3 regions of the Pseudomonas sp. FFPRI_1 genome follow, and region 1 is predicted to be linked to each of the others. Evidence: predicted binding sites of a transcription regulator. Region 1 holds the regulator's gene; each other region holds the start of a gene.
The links. Region 1 encodes FliA, which starts transcription of late flagellar genes. Its sites were predicted from a motif close to CTAAAGTTTNNNNNNNNNNNGCCGNTAA; they were not measured.
Positions count from the first base shown of each region.

Region 2: the regulator FliA is predicted to act here: its motif matches at 2,137-2,164, upstream of flgM (flagellar biosynthesis anti-sigma factor FlgM).
Region 3: the regulator FliA is predicted to act here: its motif matches at 2,197-2,224, upstream of ACZ5BO_RS18420 (methyl-accepting chemotaxis protein).

Region 1 is NZ_AP029168.1:2,169,036-2,173,121, reverse strand. It holds gene ACZ5BO_RS09835 (chemotaxis protein CheA) at 1-396, opposite strand, end outside; gene ACZ5BO_RS09830 (protein phosphatase CheZ) at 409-1,197, opposite strand; gene ACZ5BO_RS09825 (chemotaxis response regulator CheY) at 1,228-1,599, opposite strand; gene fliA (RNA polymerase sigma factor FliA) at 1,765-2,505, opposite strand; gene fleN (flagellar synthesis regulator FleN) at 2,502-3,332, opposite strand; gene flhF (flagellar biosynthesis protein FlhF) at 3,451-4,086, opposite strand, start outside.
Region 2 is NZ_AP029168.1:5,945,019-5,949,104, forward strand. It holds gene cheR (protein-glutamate O-methyltransferase CheR) at 1-238, opposite strand, end outside; gene ACZ5BO_RS26395 (chemotaxis protein CheV) at 282-1,214, opposite strand; gene flgA (flagellar basal body P-ring formation chaperone FlgA) at 1,290-2,051, shown strand; gene flgM (flagellar biosynthesis anti-sigma factor FlgM) at 2,203-2,520, shown strand; gene ACZ5BO_RS26410 (flagella synthesis protein FlgN) at 2,569-3,036, shown strand; gene ACZ5BO_RS26415 (flagellar brake protein) at 3,133-3,879, shown strand; gene ACZ5BO_RS26420 (MFS transporter) at 3,939-4,086, opposite strand, start outside.
Region 3 is NZ_AP029168.1:4,153,378-4,157,463, reverse strand. It holds gene pnuC (nicotinamide riboside transporter PnuC) at 1-313, opposite strand, end outside; gene ACZ5BO_RS18420 (methyl-accepting chemotaxis protein) at 435-2,069, opposite strand; gene ACZ5BO_RS18415 (undecaprenyl-diphosphate phosphatase) at 2,367-3,197, shown strand; gene ACZ5BO_RS18410 (DUF1294 domain-containing protein) at 3,194-3,616, shown strand; gene ACZ5BO_RS18405 (MmcQ/YjbR family DNA-binding protein) at 3,613-3,957, opposite strand; gene ACZ5BO_RS18400 (LysR substrate-binding domain-containing protein) at 3,969-4,086, opposite strand, start outside.

The DNA.
Region 1 (4,086 bases):
GGCACTGGCCGGTTCGGCCAGGCGTGCCAGGGCAGCCAGCAATTCAGGTGTCGCAGCGGTGATTGCGGAGCGCTCGCGGACCTGGCTGAACATGCCGTTCACCGCGTCCAGCGCTTCAAGCACCACGTCCATCAGTTCCGAATCGACCCGCCGCTCACCCTTGCGCAGGATGTCGAAGACGTTTTCGGCGATGTGGCAGCACTCCACCAGCTCGTTGAGCTGGAGGAAGCCGGCGCCCCCTTTAACAGTGTGAAAACCGCGAAAAATTGCATTGAGCAAGTCCGCATCATCTGGCCGGCTTTCCAGCTCGACCAGTTGTTCGGACAGTTGCTCTAGAATCTCGCCGGCCTCAACCAGGAAATCCTGAAGGATCTCTTCATCGGCGCCGAAGCTCATTAATGGGTGCTCCTAGAATCCAAGGCTGGAAAGCAAATCGTCTACATCGTCCTGACCGGACATAACGTCTTCCCGTTTATCGGCATGAATCTGCGGACCTTCACCCTTGGCGAGATGTTTTTGCGGATCTTTTTCAGCGAGGATCGATTCACGGTCATGTTCGATGCCGGCGAAACGATCGACCTGGCTGGCCATCAAGACGAGTTTGAGCAGATTGCTTTCGACTTCCGTGACCAACTGGGTCACACGCTTGATCACCTGACCGGTCAGGTCCTGGTAATCCTGCGCCAGCAGAATGTCGTTGAGGTGGCCGGAAACGGTACGGGTTTCCTGCTCGCTGCGCGTCAGGAAACTGTCGACCCGGCGTGCCAGTTCGCGAAACTCTTCAGCGCCGACCTCACGCCGCATGAAGCGCCCCCAGTCTGCACTCAAGGCCTGGGCTTCAGTGCTCAGGCCGTTGACCAGCGGGGTGCTGCTCTCTACCAGGTCCATGGTGCGGTTGGCTGCGGCTTCCGTCAGCCGGACCACATAGGACAGGCGCTCAGTGGCATCCGTGATCTGTGAAACTTCCTCGGCTTGCGGCATGTGCGGATCAATCTGGAAATTGACGATCGCGCTATGCAGCTCGCGGGTGAGCTTGCCCACTTCCTGGTACAGGCCGCGGTCACGGGTCTGATTGAGCTCATGGATCAATTGCACCGCTTCGCCAAACCTGCCTTTTTCAAGGCTCTCGACCAGTTCCAGTGCATGTTTTTTCAGGGTCGACTCAAAGTCGCCCAGTGAAGATTCGTTATGCTCCATAGCTCCCCCGTGGCCCAATGGCTACGCATCTCAACCGATGCGTTCAAAGATCTTTTCGATCTTCTCTTTCAACGCCTGAGCCGTGAATGGTTTGACTACATAGCCGTTAACGCCGGCCTGGGCAGCCTCGATGATCTGCTCGCGCTTGGCTTCGGCAGTCACCATCAGCACCGGCAGGTGCTTGAGCTTTTCATCGGCGCGCACATGGCGCAGCAGATCGATACCGGTCATGCCCGGCATGTTCCAGTCCGTTACCAGAAAGTCGATGCTCCCGCTGTTGAGTACCGGAATGGCGGTAGTGCCATCGTCGGCCTCGACCGTGTTGGTGAAACCCAGATCACGCAACAGGTTTTTTATGATCCGCCGCATCGTTGAAAAGTCATCAACGATGAGGATTTTCATGTTCTTGTCCAATTCGACCTCCAAGCAGTCTTAAACGCATCCAGCACCTGGACGCGTCATTCAATCAATCCGGCACAACACACAACGACTGCATGGAGCACATACTGCAAGACCGGTGCAGCGCTTGCTTCACCGGTCCTGATCGCAGTGTCCCCACACTGACTGTCAGCGCGCTCGCCACTCCCCCAAACGCCCCCGCAAACGGGCCGCGCACTGGCTGTGTAACTGGCTGACCCGCGATTCGCTGACTCCCAGGACCTCACCGATTTCCTTGAGGTTCAGCTCTTCGTCGTAGTACAGCGCCAACACCAGTCGCTCGCGCTCCGGCAAATTGGCAATCGCATCCGCCAGCGCAGCCTGGAAGCGTTCATCCTCCAAGTCCCGTGACGGTTCGAGATGAGCACTGGCGCCATCCTCGTGCAGCCCTTCATGCTCGCCGTCCTGCAACAGATCGTCGAAGCTGAACAGCCGACTGCCCAAGGTGTCGTTCAAAATCCCGTAATAATCGTCGAGACTCAATTGAAGTTCGGCCGCAACTTCGTGATCTTTAGCGTCACGACCGGTTTTAGCTTCAATTGCGCGAATCGCGTCACTGACCATCCGCGTATTGCGGTGTACAGAACGCGGTGCCCAATCGCCCTTGCGAACCTCGTCGAGCATCGCCCCGCGAATACGGATACCCGCGTAGGTTTCGAAACTCGCCCCCTTGCTCGCGTCATATTTGGTCGACACTTCGAGCAGTCCGATCATCCCGGCCTGAATCAGGTCTTCCACCTGAACACTGGCCGGCAACCGCGCCAGCAGGTGATAGGCAATACGCTTGACCAGGGGCGCATAGCGCTCGATCAGTTCGTATTGGCTGTCACGTGCCGACTTCTTGTAGAGGTTGTAGCCGCTGGCACTCATAACACCGGTCCTGCTGTCTGATGCACGAGCCGCTCGACAAAAAATTCCAGATGCCCGCGCGGATTCGCCGGCAATGGCCAGGTATCCACTTTTTGCGCGATGGCCTTGAACGCCAATGCACACTTCGAACGAGGAAAGGCCTCATAGACCGCACGCTGCTTTTGCACGGCCTTGCGCACACTTTCATCGTAGGGAACTGCACCGACATATTGTAAAGCCACGTCCAGGAAGCGGTCCGTGACCTTGGTCAATTTTGCAAACAGGTTGCGCCCTTCCTGAGGGCTCTGGGCCATGTTGGCCAGGACCCGGAAACGGTTCATGCCGTAGTCGCGATTGAGCAATTTGATCAGTGCATAGGCATCGGTGATCGAGGTGGGCTCATCGCAGACCACCAGCAACACTTCCTGGGCCGCCCGCACGAAACTGACTACCGAGTCACCGATACCTGCAGCGGTGTCGATCACCAGCACATCGAGGTTGTCGCCGATGTCGCTGAACGCCTGGATCAGGCCGGCATGCTGCGCGGGGCTCAGGTGCACCATGCTCTGGGTGCCCGAGGCCGCCGGAACGATGCGGATGCCGCCAGGCCCCTGGAGCAGCACATCGCGCAGCTCGCAGCGCCCCTCGATGACATCGGCCAGGGTGTGTTTGGGGGTCAGGCCCAGCAGGACATCGACGTTCGCCAAGCCCAGGTCGGCGTCCAGCAGCAACACCCGCCGACCGAGCTCAGCCAGAGCCAGGGACAAGTTCACTGACACATTAGTCTTGCCGACGCCACCTTTGCCGCCGGTCACCGCGATCACCTGTACGGGATGCATGCTGCCCATGTTCTTTCTTTACCTTGTCTTACTTAGACGGGGCCACATAACTGGCTGCGCGTTCACCATCGGAACAATGCATGGCAGACCATCGATGTAGATACACTGCAATCTATTCATGATTACCTCAGCCCACCCGCTTGGACGGGCTGTGGTAAAGATCGGCGAACATGTCGGCCATGGCCTCCTCGCTCGGCTCCTCCTGCATCTGCACACTCACCGCGCGGCTCACCAGCTGGTGCCGCCGAGGCAGGTGCAGATCATCCGGAATCCGCGGGCCGTCGGTCAGGTAGGCCACCGGCAGTTCATGACTGATGGCCAGGCTCAACACCTCGCCCAGGCTGGCTGTCTCATCCAGTTTAGTCAGGATGCAACCGGCCAGGCCGCAGCGCTTGTAGCTGTGGTAGGCAGCGGTGAGCACCTGCTTCTGGCTGGTGGTGGCCAGCACCAGGTAATTCTTCGAACGGATCCCCCGACCGGCCAGGCTTTCCAGTTGCATGCGCAAGGCTGGGTCACTGGCCTGCAGGCCCGCGGTGTCGATCAGCACCACACGCTTGCGCAGCAGCGGATCCAGGGCCTGGGCCAGGGATTGGCCGGGATCGACGTGGGTCACCGACACATTGAGGATGCGGCCCAGAGTCTTGAGCTGCTCCTGGGCACCGATGCGGTAGCTGTCCATGCTCACCAGGGCGATGTTCTGCGCCCCGTACTTGAGCACGTAGCGTGCCGCCAGCTTGGCCAGGGTGGTGGTCTTGCCCATGCC
Region 2 (4,086 bases), 3.7 Mb from region 1:
CACGAAACCACAAGGTTTCGTTGGTCGTCATCGCATCCACGACCATCTCGCGCAAACCGCTGCGTGGCTGGGTCTGAATACGCTGAACCAGCTCACCCAAGGACTTTATGCCTTGCTGCTCCATCAGTTTGTTGAGACGGCTCGAGACGAGATACTGCTTGTTTTCCCCGAGCAAAATACCACAGGCTTTTTCCAGGAAGACCCGGAACTGTTCAAAATCCAAATTACCCGTAGACAATGCTGCCGCCTCTTAAATCTATGTTCGCCAGGGGCTGATGCCCTCAGCTATGGTCTGCTGCTTTGATCCGGTCGACTACCCGGGATGCCAGGTCATCAGGACGGAACTTGGCAAGGAAGTCATCGGCACCGACCTTCTTCACCATCGCCTGATTGAACACCCCTGACAACGAAGTATGCAGGATGATATGCAGCTTTTGCATGCGTGGATCGTTACGAATCTCGGCCGTGAGGGTGTAGCCATCCATTTCGGGCATTTCGATGTCGGAGATCATCATGAGGAACTCCTCTTCCGGCTTCTTGCCCTCATCCACCAGCTTGCGCAGATAGTCCAGCGCCTGCCGGCCATCATTCAACGCCACGACCTCGACCCCCACCGTCTGCAGGCAACGGGTAACCTGCTTGCGTGCCACCGACGAATCGTCGACGGTCAGCACCCGCAGGGAAACAGCCTTGTGCTGGGTCTCGAGATCCACCACGCCCACCGAGATCGCCTCGGAGGTGGGCGCGACTTCGGCCAGTATCTTCTCCACGTCGATGATCTCGACCAACTGGTTATCGACCCGGGTCACTGCCGTCAGGTAATGATCGCGTCCGGTGCCCTTGGGCGGCGGATGGATTTCTTCCCAGTTCATGTTGACGATACGCTCCACCGAGCGCACCAGGAATCCCTGGGTCTTGGTGTTGTATTCCGTGATGATGACGAACGGATTGCTCTGATCCTGCAACCCGCCAGCCCCCGTAGCCATCGCCAGATCCAGGATCGGAATGGTCGCCCCTCGAATATTCGCGACACCGCACACGACAGGATTGGACTTGGGCATCAAAGTCAGCTTGGGGCATTGCAGCACCTCGCGAACCTTGAATACGTTGATCCCGTAGAGCTGCCCACCGTCCAGACGGAACAGCAACAGCTCCAGGCGATTCTGCCCAACCAATTGCGTGCGCTGGTTTACCGAATCCATTACACCAGCCATGCCCAGACTCCCCAAAGCTTTAAGATCCGACGCCCGTTAAATGCTAAACGGCACGAGGCTTGCTTTTTAACTGTTATGAACGCCAAAACGACATTTTTCCGACGCCTGACATCCCCCTACCGCGCATTGCTCTGCGGGCTGTCGGCGTTGTGCATTTTAAACCCTGGCGGCCCTGCCGTTGCTGATTCGGTCACCCTGCCTGATCTACTTATCGGCGTCACTCAGGGGTTTCTTGAATTCACGGTAGAAGACTACCTGGCAACCAGTCAAACGGAAGGTCGCTATGAAATCCAGGTCAACCAGTTGGATCCTCGCATGCGCATGCCTGCGTGCGACAAGGAATTGACAGCGAGCCTGGAAAGCCCGGCACAACCGCTGGGACGGGTCACGGTCAAGGTACGCTGCGAAGGCACCTCTCCCTGGACCGTATTCGTGCCGGCCCAGGTCAAGCTGTTTCGCGAAGTGGTCACCACTTCGCGCCCGCTCAAGCGCGCCGGCATCATCGAACCCGACGACGTGGTACTCCGGGAACGGGACATCAGCCTGAGCAACCAGGGCTACCTGACCTCGGTGGACCAGGCCATTGGGCAGAAACTTGTCCGACCAATGGTCGCCGACCAACTCATCACCCTGGCCCACCTGGAGCAGGCTGAAGTCGTACGCAAAGGCGATCAGGTGGTGATCTCGGCCCGCAGTGGCACCTTGAATGTGCGGATGCCCGGCGAAGCACTGTCCAACGGCGGCATGAGCGAGCAGATCCGAGTCAAGAACCTCAACTCGCAGCGGGTGATCAAGGCCCGAGTTACCGCGCCCGGACAGGTGGAAGTCGCCATGTAGATGACTGGCGCTCCCCCCGCTCGTTCCCTAAACTGTGGCCGAAAGAGGGTCGCAGATACCTGAGCTGGCTTGTCGACAATTGAGCCTAAAGTTTTTCAGGGTATGGCCGAAAACATGGCAAGCGTCCAAATACCCAGAGGTTTTCTTCATCATGGTCATCGACTTCAGCCGTTTAAACAGCTCCCCTTCACTGACAGGCAGTACGCGCACCAGCACCAGCAAGGATATCGGCGATGCCGACAAGTCCGCACCGCTGGCAAGCGCCGCCGAGACCAGCAAAAGCGGGGAATCGGTTCACCTCAGCAATGAGGCTCAACAGTTGCAGAAAATCACTGACAAGCTGCGCGATCAGCCTGCTGTCGACAAAGCCCGAGTGGCCGAGTTGAAGCAAGCCATTGCCGATGGCAGCTATAAGGTCGACAGCAACCGTATAGCCAGCAAACTGCTCAACTTCGAAGCCCAGCGCTAGCCCCAGGCTCGCGCCAGGCTTTTGGACGCTTAATCCCCAAGGCCAGCCATGCACGACACCAACCTACTGCAACTGATCAACGATGACCTAGCTCCAGCGCAACAGCTGCTGGAGCTGCTGCGGGCCGAGTCCATTGCCCTGCACGGCCGCGACATGCCGTTGCTGGAGGATATCCTGGCGCAGAAGCAAGCCCTGGTCATATTGCTGGAACAGCATGGCCGCAAGCGCACGCAGATCCTTGCCAGCCTGGACCTGCCACCCAATCGCAAGGGTCTCGAGCAACTGGCCAGCCACTCGAGCCTGGGCGAGCAACTGCTTGAGCAAGGCAGCACGCTGACTCAACTGCTCGCCGATTGCCAAGCCGCCAACGAACTCAATGGCCGCTCGATCCAGATTCAACAAGCCACCACTGCCAACCAGTTGAAGATCCTCAACGGTGGCGAACCTCCTGCGCTATACGACGCCCGCGGCTCTACCTCGATGCTTGCGAAGCCACGCCCACTCAGTCAGGCTTGACCGTCAAAAATGAGAGCGTGCTACCCAGCCGTGAAACATGCTGGCAAAATGCCAGTTTTTGCGTGTAGTTGTATTTTGTCTGGAGACTGATGAACCGTGTTCAATGCCACAAACGCGGAAGATGCTCCGCAGCCACCCAAGGTGTTCACCACTGCGTTGGAGATTTCCTCCAACCTGCGGCTGCTGCAAGAGAGTCACGACCCGCTGATCATCACTTTCCATGAGCGCAGCCAGCGTTTTCAGAGCTACCTGGTGGAAGTGGACCGCGACAGCAACATGATCGCCCTTGACGAGATGATTCCTCGCGACGGCGAGCGCTTCATGCTGGCAGGGGAACCGTTTCGCGTCGAAGGCTTTCACGAAGGCGTGCGCATCGCCTGGGAAAGCAACGGCGTCCCCACTCTCGACGAATCCAACAATGGCCGGTGCTACCGCACCACCCTGCCGGACGAAGTGGTCTACCACCAGCGCCGCAACGCCTTCCGCGCGGCATTGAAGCTGGCGCAGCTGGTGGATATCGAACTCGGCGGTGAAAAGCTCAAGTCGCCCCTGACCGGCAAGCTGCTGGATATTTCCGCCACCGGCTGCAAACTGCGCTTCGACGGCGACATCTCCTCGCGCCTGCAACTGGGCCAGGTCTACGAGCGCTTTATCGCCGCCCTGCCCTTCGGCAGCATGACAGCGCCGGTCGAGTTGCGTTACCTGCACCACGAGGAACGAATCGACACCACCTTTGCCGGCGTGCGCTTCCACAACATGAGCGGCCTGGTACAACGCCAGGTCGAGCGCTTCGTCTATCAGTTGCAGCGTGAAGCACGGCGCTTCGACAAAGACGACATGTGATCATCAGGCGCCAATGAAAACGGGCAGTGCCTTGCGGCAACTGCCCGTTTTTTTTGCCACTAGGGCCTGGCACCACTGAAATCTGCGCTAGCCGGATCCTCCGGCGGCACCTCATCCGGCACCTGATCGCCCTCTGGCGCAGATTCCGTGGCCGGCGCAGCGTCTGGGCCTGGAGTGGTCTGCATCTGATCCTGCACCACCTGCTCG
Region 3 (4,086 bases), 2.0 Mb from region 1:
TGGCCGCGCCCAGCACCAGGCTGCCCAGGGCCCCAAGGCCCAATCCCTGGAGCAGCGCCGGGATTTGCAACTGGCTGACCGGACGCCCCTGATGCTGCTCTCCGCCCCGGGTCCACTGCCACCAGCCATAGAGTTGCAGCACGGCGTAGACCACCTGCAGCAGCATGTCGGAGTAGAGCTTGACCTCGTAGAAGATCCAGCTGTAGAGCAGCACCATCACCAGGCCGATGGGCCAGCACCAGGGGTTCTGCCTGACCGTCAGCCAGACGGCGATGACGCCGAGGGCAGCGGCAAACAGTTCAAGCCCGGACATGGCGGTTCCTTGGGGGAAGTGGAGAAGGGGGCGGATTGTACCCAGACTGGGCGCCGCACGTCAGGGCCTGCCCGAAAACTGCCGGGCTGGTGCTCGGCGGGTTTTCGGGCGGTTGCGGGGCTCAGACGCGAAATTGCCGGAGCAGGCCGTTGAGCTGTTCGGAGAGTTCCTTGAGATGCCGGCTGGCGGCGCTGGAATGCTGGGCGGCCAAGGCCGTGCCCTGGGACAGGCCGGCAGCCTGGCCGACGTTGTGGTTGATGTCTTCGACCACATGGGCTTGCTGCAGGGTGGCACTGGCAATCGAGGCATTCAGGCCGTTGAGGGTGCGCAGGGCCTGGCCGATGGCACTCAGGCTGGCGCCGGCCAGCCCGGCTTGCTCGATGGTCAGTTGCGAGGCCCGGCTGCTGTCGCCGATGACCTTGACTGCCGCTTCCGAGTGGTTCTGCAGGCGTTCGATCATGCCCTGGATTTCCGCCGTGGACTGCTGGGTGCGCTGGGCCAGCAGGCGTACCTCATCGGCGACCACGGCAAAGCCGCGTCCCTGCTCGCCAGCCCGGGCGGCCTCGATGGCCGCATTCAGGGCCAGCAGGTTGGTCTGTTCGGCAATTGAGCGGATCACCTCCAGCACGCTGCCGATCTGGGTGCTTTCCGCCGCCAGGGTGCGGATCACCTCCACGGCCTGGTCGATGGTCCCCGACAGTTGATCGATCTGTTGCAGGCTGCCGTCGATATTGACCTGGCCCTGCTGGGCCTGGGCCTCGGCTTCACGCACTTCTTCGGCGGCATGCTCGGCGTTCTTCGCCACGTCCTGGACGCCGGTGTTGACCTGGCTGATGGCCGCGGCCACCTGTTCCATCTGCTGGGATTGCTGCTGGCTGCGTTCCTGGGCCTCGGCAGCGTTGCTGCCCAGTTCGCTGGAAGACTGCTCCAGGGCTCCGGCGCTGTCCTGCAACTGCATGACCACCCGACGCAGCTTGGCGCTGAAGCCATTGAAGTGCCGGGCCAGCTCGGTGACTTCATCCTGGCCGTGGGTATCCAGGCTGCGGGTCAGGTCGCTCTCGCCGCTGGCGATGTTGGCCATGGCGTGCACCGTCTCGCGCAGCGGATTGACGATGCTGCGCAGGATCAGCACCACCAGCGCCGTCATCAGCAGGGCGATCACCAGGCCAATGGTAGAGGCCCGCAGTACCTGGGCGCGGAATTCCTGCTGCAGGTCATCGATGTAGACCCAGGAGCCGATGATCCAGCCCCAGGGCTGGAACAGCTGGATATAGGAGGTCTTCTGCACCGGCTGCTCGGCCCCGGGTTTGGGCCAGCGGTAGTCGACCATGCCAGCGCCCTTGGCCTTGGCCAGGCTGACCATCTCGTTGAACACCTCGAAGCCGTCCGGATCCTTGATCGCGGCCAGGTTCTGCCCATCGAGCTTGGGGTTGGCCGGGTGCATGATCATCACTGGCGTCAGGTCGTTGATCCAGAAGTAGTCGTTCTGGTTGTAGCGCAGCCCGCGAATCGCCAGCAGCGCCTGCTGTTGCGCCTGCTCGCGGCTCAGGCTGCCGGCCGCTTCCAGGCCGTGGTAATAGTCCAGTACGCCGGCGGCAGTCTGCACCACATGCTGGGTTTTCTGCGCCTTGGCCTGGTACAGGTCGCTGTGGGTCTGCTTGAGCATCATCAGGCCCAGGGCCACCAGGGTCAGTACCGCGACGACCAGAATCAGCCACAGGCGCTGACTGATGGAGATCTTGCGTAAGCTGTTTATCATCCGGTCACTCCAGATTCTTGTTCTTGTCATAAAAGGCCGCGAGCATCCAAGCATGCCTGCCCCTTAGCGCCAACCCTACGGAAGTCCAATAACATCGCGGCGCATTTTGCGCCTGTCTGTTAGGATTTCGGCGCCTTGAGGCAAAACCTGAACATTTCTGCAGTTTTCACAGAATTTTCATGGGTTTGTGTTGATCTTACGGGCGCCGAATTCTCGGCTACGCTCGTCTCGCAGTGAACGTCTTGAATACTTAGAAGAAGAGGCATGCCAAGCGCATCGCCTCATGGGGGATTGATGGATCTTTGGACCGCCGCGCAGGCATTGATACTCGGGATCGTCGAAGGCCTGACCGAGTTTTTACCCATCAGCAGCACCGGGCACCAGATCATCGTGGCCGACCTGCTCGACTTCGGTGGTGAGCGGGCGATGGCCTTCAACATCATCATCCAGTTGGGGGCCATCCTGGCGGTGGTCTGGGAGTTCCGGGGCAAGATCCTCGATGTGGTGCTGGGTTTGCCGACCCAGCCCAAGGCCCGACGCTTTACCGTCAACCTGCTGATCGCCTTCTTTCCGGCGGTGGTGCTGGGGGTGATCTTCGCCGACCTGATCCACGCCTACCTGTTCAATCCCATCACCGTCGCCACGGCCCTGGTGATTGGCGGCATCATCATGCTCTGGGCCGAGCGCCGGCAGCATCAGGTGCACGCCGAGAACGTCGACCAGATCACCTGGAAGGATGCCCTGAAGATCGGTTGCGCCCAGTGCCTGGCGATGATCCCGGGTACTTCGCGCTCAGGCTCGACCATTATTGGCGGGCTGCTGTTCGGCCTGTCACGCAAGACCGCCACCGAGTTTTCGTTCTTCCTGGCCATGCCGACCATGGTCGGAGCGGCCGTGTATTCGGGCTACAAATACCGTCACCTGTTCCAGCCTGATGATTTCCCGGTGTTCGCCATCGGTTTCATCACCGCGTTCATCTTCGCCATGATCGCGGTCAAGGGCTTGCTGAAGTTCATTGCCAGCCACAGCTATGCAGCGTTCGCCTGGTATCGCATCGCCTTCGGCCTGCTGATCCTGGCGACCTGGCAGTTCGGCTGGGTCGACTGGGCGGCGGCCAAAGCGTGAAGGCGGCACGCAACGAACAGGGCGCCAGCCGCGGCGCACGTATTCAGAATCCGCGCGCCAAGCTGCTGGTGTTCGCAGTGCTTTGCGCGTTGCCGCTGTACGGTTCGCTGTCCTTGTGGTGGCAGGGAGAGTCGATCCTGCCCCTGGCGATCTACGCTGCGGTCAGCCTGCTGACCTTTATTGTGTATTGGCACGACAAGCGCCGCGCCCAGGCGCAGGGCCCGCGCACCCCAGAGAATGTCCTGCATGCGCTGGAGCTGGCTGGCGGCTGGCCCGGCGCTTTGCTGGCCCAGCAACTGCTGCGCCACAAGACCCGCAAGGTTTCCTACCAGACGCTGTTCTGGCTGATCGTGGCCCTGCACCAGGTGTTCTGGATCGACCGCCTGTTTGTGCAAAGCCAGCTGCCGAGCCTGTTCTAGAGCAGCAGGGCAACCTGTACCCGCTTGGGCAGCTTGCTCACCACCAATTGGTGGGAGCGCCGCAGCAGTTGCTCAAGCTCTGCTGCATCCAGCGGGTAGGGGCTGGACATGATGATCCAGTGCGCCCGGGCCAGGTAGGGCGCGGGGGCAATGCCCGGGCGGTCGACATGGCCGAGAAACAGTTCCTGGTCGACCTTGAATGCCAGGGAGTCGCCCCGCAGGTTCTGTACGGCGAACATCTTGTTGCCGGCAATCGAAAACACCCGCACGCCACCCCACTTGTAGTCTTCCCGCGCGCCCGGCAGGGCCAGGCAGAATTGCGCCACTTGTTGTTCATCCAGGGTTCGGGCTTTCACAGCAGTCGTTCTCCGCAGCTCTCGAAGGATTCGCTCAGGTGCTCGAGCCAGGCCCGTACGGCCGGCAGGACACCCCGTCGGTGAGGATACACCGCTTGCAGCCAGCCGCCGGGC